Regions from separate parts of the Planococcus donghaensis genome, predicted to be linked through region 3. Evidence: a T-box and tRNA genes for the amino acid it is inferred to sense, from the RefSeq annotation. Region 3 holds a T-box; the other regions hold tRNA genes.

Region 1 (5,286 bases), 140 kb from region 3:
ACACGAAGACTTGCCTGTTCCAATGTCGTTTATCCAGTTTTGAAAGAATAAGAAAAAAGTTTTTTGAAAAAAAGCTTGAAAAAACCAGTGGTATACTGGTATAATAAATCTTGTCTTTCAAAACCAAATAGTCCAGTGATGATGGCAAAGAGGCCACACCCGTTCCCATCCCGAACACGGCAGTTAAGCTCTTTTGCGCCGATGGTAGTTGGGGGTTTCCCCCTGTGAGAGTAGGACGTCGCTGGGCAATACATATCGGAGGATTAGCTCAGCTGGGAGAGCATCTGCCTTACAAGCAGAGGGTCGGCGGTTCGATCCCGTCATCCTCCACCATTTTTTCGCCGGAGTAGCTCAGTTGGTAGAGCAACTGACTTGTAATCAGTAGGTCGAGGGTTCGACTCCTTTCTCCGGCACCACTTTCTCGAGCCATTAGCTCAGCTGGTAGAGCATCTGACTTTTAATCAGAGGGTCGAAGGTTCGAATCCTTCATGGCTCACCATTTTAATATTGATATTGCCACGCGGGTGTGGCGGAACTGGCAGACGCACTAGACTTAGGATCTAGCGCCTTCGGGCGTGGGGGTTCGACTCCCTTCACCCGCACCATTTTTGCGGAAGTAGTTCAGTGGTAGAACGCCACCTTGCCAAGGTGGAGGTCGCGAGTTCGAACCTCGTCTTCCGCTCCATAATTGTTTTACAGAATCTCGACCCCTAGCCGGGGTGGCGGAACTGGCAGACGCACAGGACTTAAAATCCTGCGGTAGGTGACTACCGTACCGGTTCGATTCCGGTCCTCGGCACCATTTACAACAATAGCATAAAGCGCCCGTAGCTCAATTGGATAGAGTACTTGACTACGAATCAAGCGGTTAGAGGTTCGAGTCCTCTCGGGCGCGCCATATTTTTTACAAACTCAGCATCTAAGTTCGGGAAGTAGCTCAGCTTGGTAGAGCACTTGGTTTGGGACCAAGGGGTCGCAGGTTCGAATCCTGTCTTCCCGACCAAACAATGGGGCCTTAGCTCAGCTGGGAGAGCGCCTGCCTTGCACGCAGGAGGTCAGCGGTTCGATCCCGCTAGGCTCCACCAACTATATTATTAAAGATCCTGGCGGCGTAGCTCAGCTGGCTAGAGCGTACGGTTCATACCCGTAAGGTCGGGGGTTCGATCCCCTCTGCCGCCACTTTTTTAGGACCTTTAGCTCAGTTGGTTAGAGCAGACGGCTCATAACCGTCCGGTCGCAGGTTCGAGTCCTGCAAGGTCCACCATTTGTATTTTATCACGGAGGAATACCCAAGTTTGGCTGAAGGGATCGGTCTTGAAAACCGACAGGGGAGTCAAATCCCGCGGGGGTTCGAATCCCTCTTCCTCCTCCATTTTTTCTAAATGTGTGGACAATTATTTTTAAAAGAAATCGATTCAAATTAGTACCTATAATATTGTCGCGGGGTGGAGCAGTTCGGTAGCTCGTTGGGCTCATAACCCAAAGGTCGCAGGTTCAAATCCTGCCCCCGCAACCAAATGGTCCCGTGGTGTAGCGGTTAACATGCCTGCCTGTCACGCAGGAGATCGCCGGTTCGATCCCGGTCGGGACCGCCATTTTTATTCAATGTTGTGGGTCAGTAGCTCAGTCGGTAGAGCATTAGATTGAAGCTCTAAGTGTCGGCGGTTCGATTCCGTCCTGACCCACCATTTATGCGGGTGTAGTTTAGTGGTAAAACCTCAGCCTTCCAAGCTGATGATGAGGGTTCGATTCCCTTCACCCGCTCCATACTATTACATATGGGCCTATAGCTCAGCTGGTTAGAGCGCACGCCTGATAAGCGTGAGGTCGATGGTTCGAGTCCATTTAGGCCCACCATTCCGAAGTAGCTCAGTGGTAGAGCACCGCACTGTTAATGCGATGGTCGTAGGTTCGAGTCCTACCTTCGGAGCCATACTGGGGAAGTACTCAAGTGGCTGAAGAGGCGCCCCTGCTAAGGGTGTAGGTCGGGCAACCGGCGCGAGGGTTCAAATCCCTCCTTCTCCGCCAGTATTTGGCCCCTTGGTCAAGCGGTTAAGACACCGCCCTTTCACGGCGGTAACACGGGTTCGAATCCCGTAGGGGTCATCATAAAAAAGAGTCATGCATTTAATTGCATGACTCTTTTTTTCGTTTTACTGGAATTCTGGCTATGAAGAATCATGCCGCCCATAACAATAAGAATTCCTATTAATGATAATCCTGAAGGTAGTGCTATTGATAAGAAGAGAATTTCTCCAGCCAAAGCGAATAAAACTTCCATTGATTGAGTTGCTTCAACCACTCCTAACATTTGCATGTTTCCTCTAACAAGATCTGTAGCTTTAAAGAATAACACTGTGGCAATGACACCAGAACTGATGGCAACAATTAAAGTTTGGAAGCTTTGTGAAGCAGATGGCCCACCAACCGTGAATAACCCAAACAACGATAATAGTAACCAAAAAGGCAGACTGGCTAAGGTCATTCCGAGAACTCTTTGATATGCGTCTAATCTACCGTCGCATATCTCCATCATTTTTCTATTGCCAAGTGGATAAGCAAATGCAGCAAGAAGAACAGGAATAAAACCAAACCAGAGTGTAGCAGGGGAAACAATTGCAACATGTTCTAATTGCATGAGACTGACTCCCGCCAATATGATGAAAGAAATCATTAACCCTTTCATCGGGATTTTTCCTTTTAACTGAAATGTCCCTTCTTTAGTATGTACAGTAATAAGAAATAGAGGAGCGAGAAGAGTTCCTGCAATGATGGTAATTTGCCAAGTACCTGCGATTAACCAACCAGGAGAATAAGCAGCTGCAAAGCAGAGAGGCGTATAGAATAAGCCAAATCCGATAAAGCTCCAAATAAACCAAGCTTTTTTGTTTCTGTTCATTTCTTGTAATAGTGGTTTTAAGTTTCTTCTAGATAAAACGATTAATAGCAAAAAAGGAATCATAAAAAGGTAACGAAGAGAAGCGCTCCAAATCCAACTTCCACCACTAGCTTCCATTGTGGCATTTAAAACAAAAGTAAATGCAAAGAAAAAAGCAGCAATGCTTCCAATAATTATAGGTTTCACCCAATGTCCTCCCGATCAGTATTTTGAATTATTTCTCAACTATAACGCATACTCAAAAGTTCTACAAAACTAAATTTGGATATAAAAAAGGGATTTCAGCTGAAATCCCTTTTTTATTAACATCATAATAAATATTCTATTAGTAAACCGATACCAAGCAATAAGGCGAAAAGTGTGTTTGTTTTTCCTGTATCTTTCATAGCTGGCATTACTTTTAGCGGTGCCGTGTGGTGTTTAAATATTTGAACCACTCTAATTGGTTTAATAACGCTTAGAAATACGAGGAACGTCCATGGTGTTAATGTTCCTGAAATAACTAGAACGACGATCCATGCGTAAGCTAGGATAAAGAAAGCCATAAGAATATTAACAGCTGCCGGTCTTTTAACTAAAATCGCGAGTGTCTTGCGACCACTTTCTTCATCGCCAACGATATCACGAATGTTGTTAGCTAGCATTATAGCTGCTACTAATAAAGTACTTGGTACAGCAAGTAGAGAAGCTTCTGTGGTTATCATGTCTGTTTGGATATAAAAGGCAATAATAACAATTAAATAGCCCATAACTACGCCTGAGAAAAGTTCACCGAATGGCGTATAGGCGATTGGGTATGGACCGCCTGTATAAAAGTAGCCGATTGCCATAGAAACTGCGCCTACAACTAAAAGCCACCAACTAGTTTGTGAACAAATATAGATGCCGATAACTGCAGCGATACCGTAAAACACTAAGGCTAAAACTAGAACGGTTTTGGGTTTCACTCCATTACGAACAATAGCACCGCCAATACCAACGGAATTCTCATTATCTAGACCTCTCGCAAAATCGTAATATTCATTGAACATATTGGTTGCTCCTTGGATTAGTAAACTGGCAAATAACATTGCTAGGAATAAAATCCAGTCGATCGGGGAATAATGTAAAGCAATCATCGTTCCGAGAAATACGGGAGCGAAGGAAGCGGTCAGTGTATGAGGGCGTGTCAATTGCCACCATACGCGCCATCCGCTGTCTGCTTGTAGGGAATGTGTCATCTTAATCTCTCCTTTAATTCTATCCACTCTTCATTGTACTTTAAAATAGTTTAGAATACAGCAAATGATGTGCTGATTTTAGTAGAAAAGAGTATGATAGAGGGTAGAGATTAAAAAGTGAAACAGTGAGTGGAATAAACTAGACTATTGTCTTAAAACGGAGGTAATCAGGTGAATTCAGAATCGTCTTCATCGACCCAGCAATTTGCGGCAGACCAGTTTGAAGGCTATCGATTTTATACTGAAACAATCGAAGTTACCCATATGTCTGCATTAGCATTTTTTGAAGCTGGCGGAAACGACCACGCAGGAAAACGCATGTATTGGAAAAATCGTGAAAAGACCTTTACACTCGTTGGAATTGGACACGCGCATGTTCTCTCTTCTGATGAGACAGCTGGAAGGTTTGAAAATATAAAAAACGACTGGAAAAATTTATGTCGCCAAATCGTGAATGAAGAACGTTCGGTTCATCCGGTCTTATTCGGAGGATTTTCGTTTGACCCATTCAACACGAAGCCGAGTGAGTGGAGAAGGTTCCCACAGGCTTATTTTGTAGTGCCAACTTTTCAGTTGATTTTAAAAGGAGATCAAGCGTTTGTTAGTATCCACTTGATCACGAAAAAACAAGACAGTTTTAATGAATTCGATGCGTTACGAAAAGAACGAGATAAATTACTTCATGCCGCACAAGTATCTGAAGTGGATAAGTACGATAAACCGAATGTGATTGAACGGACCGAACTAAGAAAAGAAGAATACTTAGAATCGATTCAACACGTAACAGATATTATTAAAGCGAAAGAAGTCGAGAAAGTTGTGATTGCGCGTACAGTGAAGCTGGGGTTTGAAAAGAAACTATCACCGACTTCTGCATTGTACCAAGTAGCCAATGAGCAACCGGAAAGTTTCTTATTCGGTTTAGAGGCAGAAGAGCAATTTTTCTTTGGGGCAACGCCAGAACGACTTGTGAAAGTAGAAAATGAAAAAGCGTTATCTACATGTTTAGCAGGTTCAACGCCGCGTGGGAAAACCATAGAAAAAGATACAGAACTTGGCGAAACTTTATTGCTAGATCCTAAAAATCGTGCAGAACATCAATACGTGGTGAGCATGATTAGCGATGTGTTTAAAGCAACATGTAGTCAAACCATTGTACCGAAAACC
Region 2 (5,286 bases), 330 kb from region 3:
AAAGTGCCGGTTTTATCCGAGCAAATTACCGAAACCGCTCCAAGAGTTTCAACGGAAGGTAAATTTCGGACAATGGCATTTTTTGCTGCCATACGCTGTACTCCGATTGCCAAAATAATCGATAGTACAGCTGGTAAACCTTCAGGAATCGCCGCTACCGCTAAACCAATAATAGCCAATAACAAATCAGCTGTTGCATAATCATGAAACAAGTAACCAATCGTAAATATGGCAACAGAGCTAATGACAATGGTTGACGATATGACTTTACCAAAAGCTGCAGTTTGCTTTAACAATGGTGTCTGTAGACGATCGACATCCTCTATTGACGAACTTATCTTCCCCAACTCTGTATTCGAGCCAATGGCAACAACCATTCCTATGCCTGAACCTGAGGCTATTGTTGTCCCAGCAAACACCATATTGAGCCGGTCAGCTAACACTGTATCGTTTGGTAGTACTGCTGAACTTTTCTCTACTGCTACCGATTCCCCCGTTAATGAAGACTCTTCTACTTTTAAGTTGACTGCTTCTAAAATCCGAATATCAGCAGAATTCTTTTCCCCCGCTGAAATTACTATAATATCTCCAGGTACCAGGTCGGATGAGAGTACTTCTCTTCTTACCGAACTTCGAATTACGGTTGCTTTTAAAGACAACATTTTCCGAATACCTTCCAACGCCTTTTCCGCTTTGGATTGCTGGATATATCCAATAATTGCATTGATGACTACCACCATCAAAATGACAGCCGTATCGATCCCATGCCCTAAAAACAAAGTGATAACTGCTGCTACAAGTAATACATAAATTAATACATCATTAAAATGCTTGAAAAACTTAAAAAACTTAGACTCTTGTTTAGGTTCTGGCAGCTCATTCGCTCCATATTCCTCATGACGCTTTTTTGCTATTTCTTCGCTTAAGCCAACTTCTACATCTGTATCGAAAATTTTCAGCAATTCAACTGCATCTATTCCGCACCAATTTTTGGCTTGCATCATTGTCCCTCATTTCAACTAACAAAATGACAATAAATTAAGTTACTATTCAGTCTATCATAGTACCTATTTGTGAATTATGTTAATAGGCAATCGGATTGGTTATGACAGACTCTCATAAACTGTGCTTCCTGGAATAGCCGTCGTAATAAGTATTACACCGTCTCCCTTCTTTCCAATTGCTTAGTATCGCTTACATCGATATTTTCAAACCAAATTGACAATCACGCCGCCCATTTTAGCGTATGCACGTGTATCTGACATGCTTGTTTTATTTGGAACGTTTCTTGGTGCTGCAATTATTGCGGAAACCATAGCTTAATTCTAAGACATTATTTAAACTAATCTAATGAAAGACCATATGAAGTCAATAACTTTGATGCGATCTTTATTTCTTTTAAGCCACTAAACGAACTGCTAAATAGGTAATAAGTCATTTTATTTCTAAAAAAATTAATTATTCAGTTTTTTCTATTGTATTTATTAGGAGAAGGTGTATAATAGGTGCTGTAAAAACCAAATTGTTAATACATAGGTCAAAAATATAATAAGGAGGAGCTGAAATGAAGAAAATCTTTACCATGATCATGGTCGCTTTTCTCAGTCTGTCTGCCCTGTCTAGTGTGAGTGCGCATCCACATGACCACGACAAAGGACATCACAAGTACAGCATTGAAAAACAGTTGGCAATAAGCAAAAAAGCAGTTAAAAAGTATCGGAACATCGAAGTTGCACTTGATGAAGGATTTGTCGGCTTAGTTCCCGGAGCATGTGTACCTAATATGGGAATTCACTTAGTCAAACCTAGCCGTATGGATGATGACAAGCTGCGCATTAAAAAACCAGAAATTTTGGTTTATGAACCACTAAAAAATGGTCACTATAAATTGGTAGCAGCTGAATGGTACGTACCTGCAGAATTAACTGATAAAACACCGGTTCTATTCGACCAAAAATTCCAAGGACCAATGGATAACCATGATGGTTCGGCAGGTCAGCATTACGATTTACATGTTTGGTTGTTTAAAACAAATCTAGATGGAATATTTAAACCAGAAAATACACGTGTAAGTTGCAAATACGCTGAGTAAGTCAGACTTTGATCGTTAAGCCGGTGTAGAAGGTATCTTTCTACACCGGCTTTTTATGAATTTTTTCGACTAGTAATCTTTATACAATACATAAGTAAGATGAAAAGATAATACTTTCTGCAGGAAGAACACATTGGTTATATAATTACTAGTTTAGTTGCATTTATTAATATAAACCATTACAAGAAAAAAGCCCTGACGATTAAGTCAGGGCTTTTGCTCTTTACTTGCGGTATACCGGCGGTCGGGGTCGAACCGACACTCCGGTGAAGGAACGGGATTTTGAGTCCCGCGCGTCTGCCAATTCCGCCACGCCGGCAAGTATTGTTTAGCGGACAAGAATTATTATAGCACATCATACTTTTCGCGCCAATACTTTCTAAAAGTATAACTAATTTTATACGTTAAAGTTTAAGGAAAAAGCGGAATAGACAAGAATGACAAAATTTCTATTAGTCTGGTTTAAAGGATCATCCTCTTGTAACTGTTCCCCGCTAAACTATACATATTAATGAGCTTTACTAAATTGCTGTTTCCTTCTTCCTTTCGCCTACTCTACCTTATTCACTTTGGAACTACTTCCTCTTTTGTTCATTGAGGTTCATAAATAGTTTTTTAGAGAACGATTATTAATTAGATAGGGATACAACAAAAAACCCCTTAACTGCGAATATTCACAGTTAAGGGGTTTTGGAAAGAACAGGCAGGTTCTTTCATGATACCGGCGGTCGGGGTCGAACCGACACTCCCGTGAAGGAACGGGATTTTGAGTCCCGCGCGTCTGCCAATTCCGCCACGCCGGCAAATCATTATGGAGGCGGCAACCGGACTCGAACCGGTGATAAGGGTGTTGCAGACCCATGCCTTACCACTTGGCTATGCCGCCAAATAATGGAGCGGAAGACGAGGTTCGAACTCGCGACCTCCACCTTGGCAAGGTGGCGTTCTACCACTGAACTACTTCCGCAATAAAGCTGGGGTACCTGGATTCGAACCAGGGCATGACGGGATCAAAACCCGTTGCCTTACCGCTTGGCTATACCCCATTAATAAAAGATGGGGCGGACGAGGGGAATTGAACCCCCGAGTGCCGGAATCACAATCCGGTGCGTTAACCACTTCGCCACGACCGCCACTTTACTATTTTATAAGTTCACTTAGTTAAATTAAAACATGGGGCGGACGAGGGGAATTGAACCCCCGAGTGCCGGAATCACAATCCGGTGCGTTAACCACTTCGCCACGACCGCCATCATATAAATTTTAAAATTGGCAGGGGCAGTAGGAATCGAACCCACATCGGAGGTTTTGGAGACCTCTGTTCTACCGTTAAACTATGCCCCTAAAAACTGGTGGTGGGGGGCAGATTCGAACTGCCGAACCCGAAGGAGCGGATTTACAGTCCGCCGCGTTTAGCCACTTCGCTACCCCACCTAAAAAATGGTGCCGGAGAAAGGAGTCGAACCCTCGACCTACTGATTACAAGTCAGTTGCTCTACCAACTGAGCTACTCCGGCATGGAGATTGTATTTCTAAAAAAATGGTGGGTCAGGACGGAATCGAACCGCCGACACTTAGAGCTTCAATCTAATGCTCTACCGACTGAGCTACTGACCCACTTTGTTAAGTGAAAATGGCGGTCCCGACCGGGATCGAACCGGCGATCTCCTGCGTGACAGGCAGGCATGTTAACCGCTACACCACGGGACCATTTGGTTGCGGGGGCAGGATTTGAACCTGCGACCTTTGGGTTATGAGCCCAACGAGCTACCGAACTGCTCCACCCCGCGATAATACTATTTTTTTCATTTCACACTTAATATGTAGGAAATGGTGGAGGATGACGGGATCGAACCGCCGACCCTCTGCTTGTAAGGCAGATGCTCTCCCAGCTGAGCTAATCCTCCATGAAATTGGTGACCCCTACGGGATTCGAACCCGTGTTACCGCCGTGAAAGGGCGGTGTCTTAACCGCTTGACCAAGGGGCCATTCTATAAATTGTTGAAAACGATCTTCTGGCGGAGAGCAAGGGATTCGAACCCTTGAGACGGTTGCCCGCCTACATGATTTCCAATCATGCTCCTTCGGCCACTCGGACAGCTCTCCATAATTGGCTCCGAAGGTAGGACTCGAACCTACGACCATCGCATTAACAGTGCGGTGCTCTACCACTGAGCTACTTCGGAATAATTGATCAGCCTGGCAACGTCCTACTCTCACAGGGGGAAACCCCCAACTACCATCGGCGCAAAAGAGCTTAACTACCGTGTTCGGGATGGGAACGGGTGTGGCCTCTTTGCCATCATTACCAGACTGAATTTATTTTGAAAGACAAGATTTATTATACCAGTATATCGCCGGTTTTTTCAAGCTTTTTTTCAAAAACTTTTTTCTTATTCTTTCAAAACTGGATAAACGACATTGGAACAGGCAAGTCTTCGTGTACATGGTTTTGGTTAAGTCCTCGATCGATTAGTATTCGTCAGCTGCACATGTCGCCACGCTTCCACCTCGAACCTATCTACCTCATCGTCTTTGAGGGATCTTACTTGCTTGCGCAATGGGAAATCTCATCTTGAGGGGGGCTTCGTGCTTAGATGCTTTCAGCACTTATCCCGGCCACACATAGCTACCCAGCGATGCCCTTGGCAGAACAACTGGTACACCAGCGGTGTGTCCATCCCGGTCCTCTCGTACTAAGGACAGCTCCTCTCAAATTTCCTGCGCCCGCGACGGATAGGGACCGAACTGTCTCACGACGTTCTGAACCCAGCTCGCGTACCGCTTTAATGGGCGAACAGCCCAACCCTTGGGACCGACTACAGCCCCAGGATGCGATGAGCCGACATCGAGGTGCCAAACCTCCCCGTCGATGTGGACTCTTGGGGGAGATAAGCCTGTTATCCCCGGGGTAGCTTTTATCCGTTGAGCGATGGCCCTTCCATGCGGAACCACCGGATCACTAAGCCCGTCTTTCGACCCTGCTCGACATGTACGTCTCGCAGTCAAGCTCCCTTCTGCCTTTACACTCTGCGAATGATTTCCAACCATTCTGAGGGAACCTTTGGGCGCCTCCGTTACTCTTTAGGAGGCGACCGCCCCAGTCAAACTGCCCGCCTGACACTGTCTCCCAAGCCGATCAGGCTTGTGGGTTAGAATTTCAATACAACCAGGGTAGTATCCCACCGACGCC
Region 3 (5,286 bases):
TTTGATTTAACAACACCTTGTGTTTTTTCTATTGTAATTGTGTATTCTGGATGCAAAGTTGTAGAAGTAACTTTTGTAGCGTTGCCAGTAAATTTTTGCGGAGAAACCGTTAACTCAGTCAAAGATTTAACCCCTCTTACTTTAGAAACCACTTCTTCTCCAACTTGAACCGCCGTTAAAGTTTCATGATTGCTTGCAGTAAACTTTGCGGATTGAGTGAAAAAAGTCATGACGCTAACAAGGACAATTCCTAAAATCACCACTGCAGCTAGTATTTCTACTAAAGATATCCCTCTTTCGTTTTTTATTAGCCTCTTCATAAGAGTACCCCCGTAATTCGTATTAGATAAATACTACCACATTTTTCGCATCTTGAAGCAATAAAGTCCTATAAAAAGTAAATTTATTATACCATCATGCTTAAAATACTAAAAAAAGGATGAATCCAATTGGATTCATCCTTTTTTATATAATACTCAAACTTACTTTAACTTCTTAGTTCTGCTCCAACTTCTGTTAAAGCGGCTAATACTTTTTCATGTGCTTTTGTTACTTCTTCGTCCGTCAATGTTTTTTCAGGATCAAAGTACGTTAACGAGAAGGCTACTGACTTTTTGCCTTCTTCCATTTTGTCACCTTCGTAAAGGTCAAATACGCGAACATCTTTTAATAGTTTACCGCCTGCGCTGCGGATAACATTTTCGATCGTTGCAGCTTCTACAAATTTAGAAAGAACTAATGCAACGTCGCGTGACATAGACGGATAACGTGGAACTTGTGTGTAAACTAACGCTTCTGTCTCAAGATTCAACAAAGCTGCTAAGTTTAATTCCATTACTACTGTCGTTTTCAAGTCACGCGCTTTTTGTTCAGACGGGTGCAATTGACCGATGACGCCAATACGTTGGCCATTCAATACAACAAACGCAGTTCTGCCTGGGTGCAAGTCGTCCATTTGACCGCGTTCGAATGTTAGCTCAACGCCAAGTTTCGCACTAAGAGCTTCTACAATGCCTTTCAGCACGAAAAAGTCGACTGGTTTTTTCTCGCCTTGCCAGCTATTGTCGAGCCACAGTCCAGTGATTGCCACTGCTAAATGTTCTTGTTCGTTTAATAGTTCGTCGTTGCCTTTTAAGAATACCGCTCCCGTTTCATATAACGCTACCGAATCCATTCTTCTAGCCGTATTATACGTAACTGATTCCAATAAATGCGGCAATAAGCTTTGACGCAAAATGCTACGCTCTTCACTCATTGGCATCAATAAACGTGTCGTTTCTGTTTTTTCCAACGCAAATTGTTTTGCCGACTTTTCAGACGTTAACGAATACGTCGTTGCTTGCAACAACCCTGCGCCTTCTAAAAAGTTACGAACAATGCGGCGTTTTGCTTGATAAGGTGTCAAGCCACCAGGAGTTGTTTCCGCTTCTGGTAATGTGGCAGGAATTTCGTCATAGCCGTGCAAACGCGCAATTTCTTCAATGACGTCTTCAGGAATTTGAATATCTTGACGACGCGTTGGTACAGAAATGACCAATTGACCGTTGACGGCTTCTGTCGTGAATTTCAAACGGTTTAAAATGTCTAACATTTCTTCAAAGGCAATTTTCATACCTAGACGGCTATTAATAAAGTCTGGAGATACTTTAACGATTTTTTCTTCTTTTGACACTTTATCGAATACAACAGAACCAGACAATACTTCGCCACCAGCTAGTTCAGACAATAACTGTGCTGCACGTTCAGCTGCTGGAATGACACGATTTGGATCTACACCTTTTTCAAAACGTGAACTTGCATCGCTACGAAGACCGTGATCTTTTGAAGTTTGACGAACAGATCCCGACTCAAAATAAGCAGACTCGATTACAACAGTTGTTGTCTCATCACTTACTTCTGAGTTTGCCCCGCCCATAACGCCAGCAATCGCAACTGGTTTTTCACCATTTGTAATAACTAATTGATGAGCAGATAATTTACGCTCCGCGTCGTCTAAAGTTGTAATCATTTCGCCTTCTTTAGCGTGACGAACCGTAATATTGCCTGTGCCCAACAAATCATAGTCAAATGCGTGAAGAGGCTGACCATATTCCATTAATACGTAGTTTGTAACGTCGACTACATTATTATGCGGACGAACCCCTGCAGCCATTAAACGTTGTTGCAGCCACATTGGCGATTCTTGTACTTTAATATTACGGACCACTTTAGCAACATACAACGGATTGGCTTCAGGCGCATCAACCGTTAATGTCAACATAGAAGCCGCTGTGTCTGTCGCTTCTTTGTAGCTGATTTCCGGTAATTTAACGTCTTCAGATAAAATGGCACCCACTTCATAAGCAACACCTAACATGCTCATCGCATCTGCACGGTTTGGTGTTAACCCAAGTTCCAGAACCGTATCGTCTAAATTGAAGTTTGCAATAACGTCTGAACCTGTTTCTGCATCTTTTGGTAATACGTAAATACCTTCAGCGTAAGCTTTTGGTACTAGTTTGCCTTCGATGCCTAGTTCTTGAAGCGAGCAAATCATGCCATTTGATTCTTCTCCGCGAAGTTTCGCTTTTTTAATTTTTATGCCACCTGGAAGTTTCGCTCCAGGACGTGCCACAATGACTTTTTGGCCTTCTGCAATATTGGGAGCGCCACAAATAATTTGCGTTGTTTCTTCTCCAACATCTACTTGGCAAATTGATAATTTATCAGCTTCAGGGTGTTTAACACAAGATTCAACATAACCCACAACGACATTTGTCATGCCGTGTGAACGATCAATCACTGCATCTACTTCGATACCTGAACGTGTGATTTTTTCACCTAATTCAGCAGGTGGTAATTGTTGTGTGTTTACGTAGTCTTTCAACCAATTTATGGATACGAGCATGTTTTATTTCCTCCTTAAAGTTCTGTACGTTGGAATTGAGATAAAAAGCGAACATCGTTTGTGTAGAAATGACGGATATCTTCGACGCCATATTTTAACATTGCAATACGTTCTGGACCCATACCAAAAGCAAATCCAGTTAAACGTTTCGAGTCATATCCGGCCATTTCAAGAACATTTGGATGTACCATTCCAGCGCCCAGAATTTCAATCCAGCCTGTTTTTTTGCAGACGTTGCAACCACTGCCGCCACACTTAAAGCATGAAATGTCCATTTCAACAGAAGGCTCAGTGAATGGGAAGAAACTTGGACGAAGACGAATTTCACGATCATCGCCGAACATTTTCTTAGCAAACACAGAAAGTGTTCCTTTCAAGTCGCTCATGCGGATATCTTCTCCAATCACCAATCCTTCGATTTGTGTGAATTGGTGTGAGTGCGTCGCGTCATCGCTATCGCGGCGGTATACTTTACCCGGACAAATAATTTTAATCGGCTCTCCGCCTTTTGCTTCCATTGTCCGTGCTTGTACAGGAGAAGTATGCGTACGCAGTAAAACATCTTCTGTTATATAGAAGGAATCTTGCATATCACGAGCCGGGTGACCTTTCGGTAAGTTTAGCGCTTCAAAGTTATAATAATCTTTTTCAACTTCTGGACCTTCTGCCACTTCGTAACCCATTGAAATGAATAAATCTTCAATTTCCTCGACAACACGCGTTAACGGATGTGCGTTCCCTGTTTTCACAGGACGTCCTGGCAATGTGATATCAATTGTTTCACTTTGCAATTTCGCATTGATTGCTTCTTCTTCTAAAAGAACCATGCGAGCTTCTAGTTGCGTTGTTACTTCTTCACGTACTACATTGACTAAAGCACCCATTTTCGGACGTTCTTCAGCTGGAAGTTTTCCCATGCCTTTCAATAAATCCGTAATCGGTCCTTTTTTCCCTAAATACGCCACACGAACATCATTAAGTTCTTTAACCGTTGATGCTTCGGCAATTTTTTCAAGCGCTTGTGTTTTCAATTCCTGCAATTGTGCTTCCATTTTTTCTCCTCCTTAGACAGTAAAAAGCCCCATCCCAGAAAAGGGACGAGGCATTATTCGCGGTACCACCCTAGTTATTGCAAAATAGCAATCACTCATTTACATAACGGCTCTTCACCGGCCCATCTTTACAGTATCACTACTGGTCCCGTTGGGCAGCTCGCGGGGTGAACTTCTGAGGCGTTTACATATCCACACTTCCAGTCAAGGTGCAGAATCTCTGTGATGTAAGGGCGCAACGTACTTTTCCCGTTCTTCGCTTTTACTTATTTACCTCTTCATTATACGAAAGTTCTCTGGTTTTATCAAACTTAGTTTTTCGGAACTAAGCTATACAATAAAATCCCTGTAGCGACTGCCACATTTAACGATTCTGCACTGCCGTAAAGCGGAACCATTAAGTTTTGATCGGTTTGTTGCAGGAGAACCGGATCCACCCCACTGCCTTCATTGCCAACAATTAACGCAAACTGCTCAAGCGTTTTTGCTTCATGAACCGGCGTAGAGTTTTGAAGCGCTGTCCCGAAAATAGGAATGCCGCTCGCTTTTGTTTGTTCGGTCCATTCCATCAACTCCCCTTTTACGATGGGAATCTGGAAATGCGAACCTTGTGCCGAACGAACCGTTTTTGGGTTGTACGGATCTGCGCAGCCCTTACCAAGTATCACTGCGTCAATACCGCTCGCTGAAGCTGTGCGAATCATAGTGCCGATATTGCCTGGATCTTGAACCGCATCAATCATCAATAGCTTTGTCCATGACTTTTGTTCGTCTTCAGTAAATTCGGGTTGCGCGCAATGTGCGAAAATTCCTTGCGTATGCTCGGTTTCCGAAATTTCTTTCGCCACAGCAGCAGTCACCGAATAATGTGCAACGCCTTCTATATCCCAGCCTTCTGGAATGTCGACGCCTTCGCGCACGATTAGTGATTTCACAAGATCTTTTTTACGCAGTGCTTCTTCGGTTAAATGAAATCCTTCTACTAAAAATTCCGCGAATTTATCGCGCTCTTTCCGTGTAGTGCTAAGCTTTTTCCAATGCTTAACGAGTGAGTTTTGATTTGATTCAATTCTTTTCATTATACGTTCACGCCTTTATTTCAGAATAGCTCAAGTATAGCACAGCTTAGATTTTATCCGTGAAGAAATCAAAACCTAGTGCTGTTAATAGTCCAAACGCTAGCGTCCACGCAGCAATGCTGATCGTCAACCAAACAGTCGTGTTCTTTTTGGTTGCACCAAGTGTCATCCCGATAAACGCGGCAATATGCGTGCCGATTAAAATGGGACCAAGCAACGCAAGACCAGGCAAGCCATATCGATTCCAGATTTTTTTAGCGCGCTCACT

The links. The T-box of region 3 lies ahead of pheS (phenylalanine--tRNA ligase subunit alpha). A T-box ahead of a tRNA ligase gene usually reads a tRNA of that ligase, here a tRNA-Phe.
Region 1: it encodes a tRNA-Phe, which carries the amino acid that the T-box ahead of pheS (phenylalanine--tRNA ligase subunit alpha) is inferred to sense. The anticodon was not compared.
Region 2: it encodes a tRNA-Phe, which carries the amino acid that the T-box ahead of pheS (phenylalanine--tRNA ligase subunit alpha) is inferred to sense. The anticodon was not compared.

What each region holds. Positions count from the first base shown of each region.
Region 1 covers NZ_CP016543.2:1,145,628-1,150,913, forward strand. The annotation lists rRNA gene rrf (5S ribosomal RNA) at 132-247, shown strand; tRNA gene BCM40_RS05665 (tRNA-Val) at 258-333, shown strand; tRNA gene BCM40_RS05670 (tRNA-Thr) at 341-416, shown strand; tRNA gene BCM40_RS05675 (tRNA-Lys) at 424-499, shown strand; tRNA gene BCM40_RS05680 (tRNA-Leu) at 521-605, shown strand; tRNA gene BCM40_RS05685 (tRNA-Gly) at 611-685, shown strand; tRNA gene BCM40_RS05690 (tRNA-Leu) at 714-802, shown strand; tRNA gene BCM40_RS05695 (tRNA-Arg) at 822-898, shown strand; tRNA gene BCM40_RS05700 (tRNA-Pro) at 927-1,003, shown strand; tRNA gene BCM40_RS05705 (tRNA-Ala) at 1,010-1,085, shown strand; tRNA gene BCM40_RS05710 (tRNA-Met) at 1,106-1,179, shown strand; tRNA gene BCM40_RS05715 (tRNA-Ile) at 1,188-1,264, shown strand; tRNA gene BCM40_RS05720 (tRNA-Ser) at 1,280-1,372, shown strand; tRNA gene BCM40_RS05725 (tRNA-Met) at 1,440-1,516, shown strand; tRNA gene BCM40_RS05730 (tRNA-Asp) at 1,520-1,595, shown strand; tRNA gene BCM40_RS05735 (tRNA-Phe) at 1,613-1,688, shown strand; tRNA gene BCM40_RS05740 (tRNA-Gly) at 1,694-1,767, shown strand; tRNA gene BCM40_RS05745 (tRNA-Ile) at 1,781-1,857, shown strand; tRNA gene BCM40_RS05750 (tRNA-Asn) at 1,859-1,933, shown strand; tRNA gene BCM40_RS05755 (tRNA-Ser) at 1,938-2,028, shown strand; tRNA gene BCM40_RS05760 (tRNA-Glu) at 2,035-2,106, shown strand; gene BCM40_RS05765 (DMT family transporter) at 2,120-3,085, opposite strand; gene BCM40_RS05770 (1,4-dihydroxy-2-naphthoate polyprenyltransferase) at 3,208-4,119, opposite strand; gene BCM40_RS05775 (isochorismate synthase) at 4,291-5,286, shown strand, end outside.
Region 2 covers NZ_CP016543.2:957,437-962,722, reverse strand. The annotation lists gene BCM40_RS04770 (HAD-IC family P-type ATPase) at 1-1,001, opposite strand, end outside; gene BCM40_RS04765 (hypothetical protein) at 1,565-2,092, shown strand; tRNA gene BCM40_RS04760 (tRNA-Leu) at 2,328-2,411, opposite strand; tRNA gene BCM40_RS04755 (tRNA-Leu) at 2,812-2,895, opposite strand; tRNA gene BCM40_RS04750 (tRNA-Cys) at 2,905-2,978, opposite strand; tRNA gene BCM40_RS04745 (tRNA-Gly) at 2,985-3,059, opposite strand; tRNA gene BCM40_RS04740 (tRNA-Gln) at 3,067-3,138, opposite strand; tRNA gene BCM40_RS04735 (tRNA-His) at 3,150-3,225, opposite strand; tRNA gene BCM40_RS04730 (tRNA-His) at 3,267-3,342, opposite strand; tRNA gene BCM40_RS04725 (tRNA-Trp) at 3,363-3,436, opposite strand; tRNA gene BCM40_RS04720 (tRNA-Tyr) at 3,443-3,526, opposite strand; tRNA gene BCM40_RS04715 (tRNA-Thr) at 3,534-3,609, opposite strand; tRNA gene BCM40_RS04710 (tRNA-Phe) at 3,634-3,709, opposite strand; tRNA gene BCM40_RS04705 (tRNA-Asp) at 3,727-3,802, opposite strand; tRNA gene BCM40_RS04700 (tRNA-Met) at 3,806-3,882, opposite strand; tRNA gene BCM40_RS04695 (tRNA-Val) at 3,924-3,999, opposite strand; tRNA gene BCM40_RS04690 (tRNA-Glu) at 4,007-4,081, opposite strand; tRNA gene BCM40_RS04685 (tRNA-Ser) at 4,110-4,199, opposite strand; tRNA gene BCM40_RS04680 (tRNA-Asn) at 4,205-4,279, opposite strand; rRNA gene rrf (5S ribosomal RNA) at 4,291-4,406, opposite strand; rRNA gene BCM40_RS04670 (23S ribosomal RNA) at 4,546-5,286, opposite strand, start outside.
Region 3 covers NZ_CP016543.2:1,283,759-1,289,044, reverse strand. The annotation lists gene BCM40_RS06455 (type IV pilus modification PilV family protein) at 1-320, opposite strand, end outside; gene pheT (phenylalanine--tRNA ligase subunit beta) at 488-2,887, opposite strand; gene pheS (phenylalanine--tRNA ligase subunit alpha) at 2,902-3,939, opposite strand; T-box leader at 3,978-4,205, opposite strand; gene BCM40_RS06440 (TrmH family RNA methyltransferase) at 4,251-5,018, opposite strand; gene BCM40_RS06435 (small multi-drug export protein) at 5,065-5,286, opposite strand, start outside.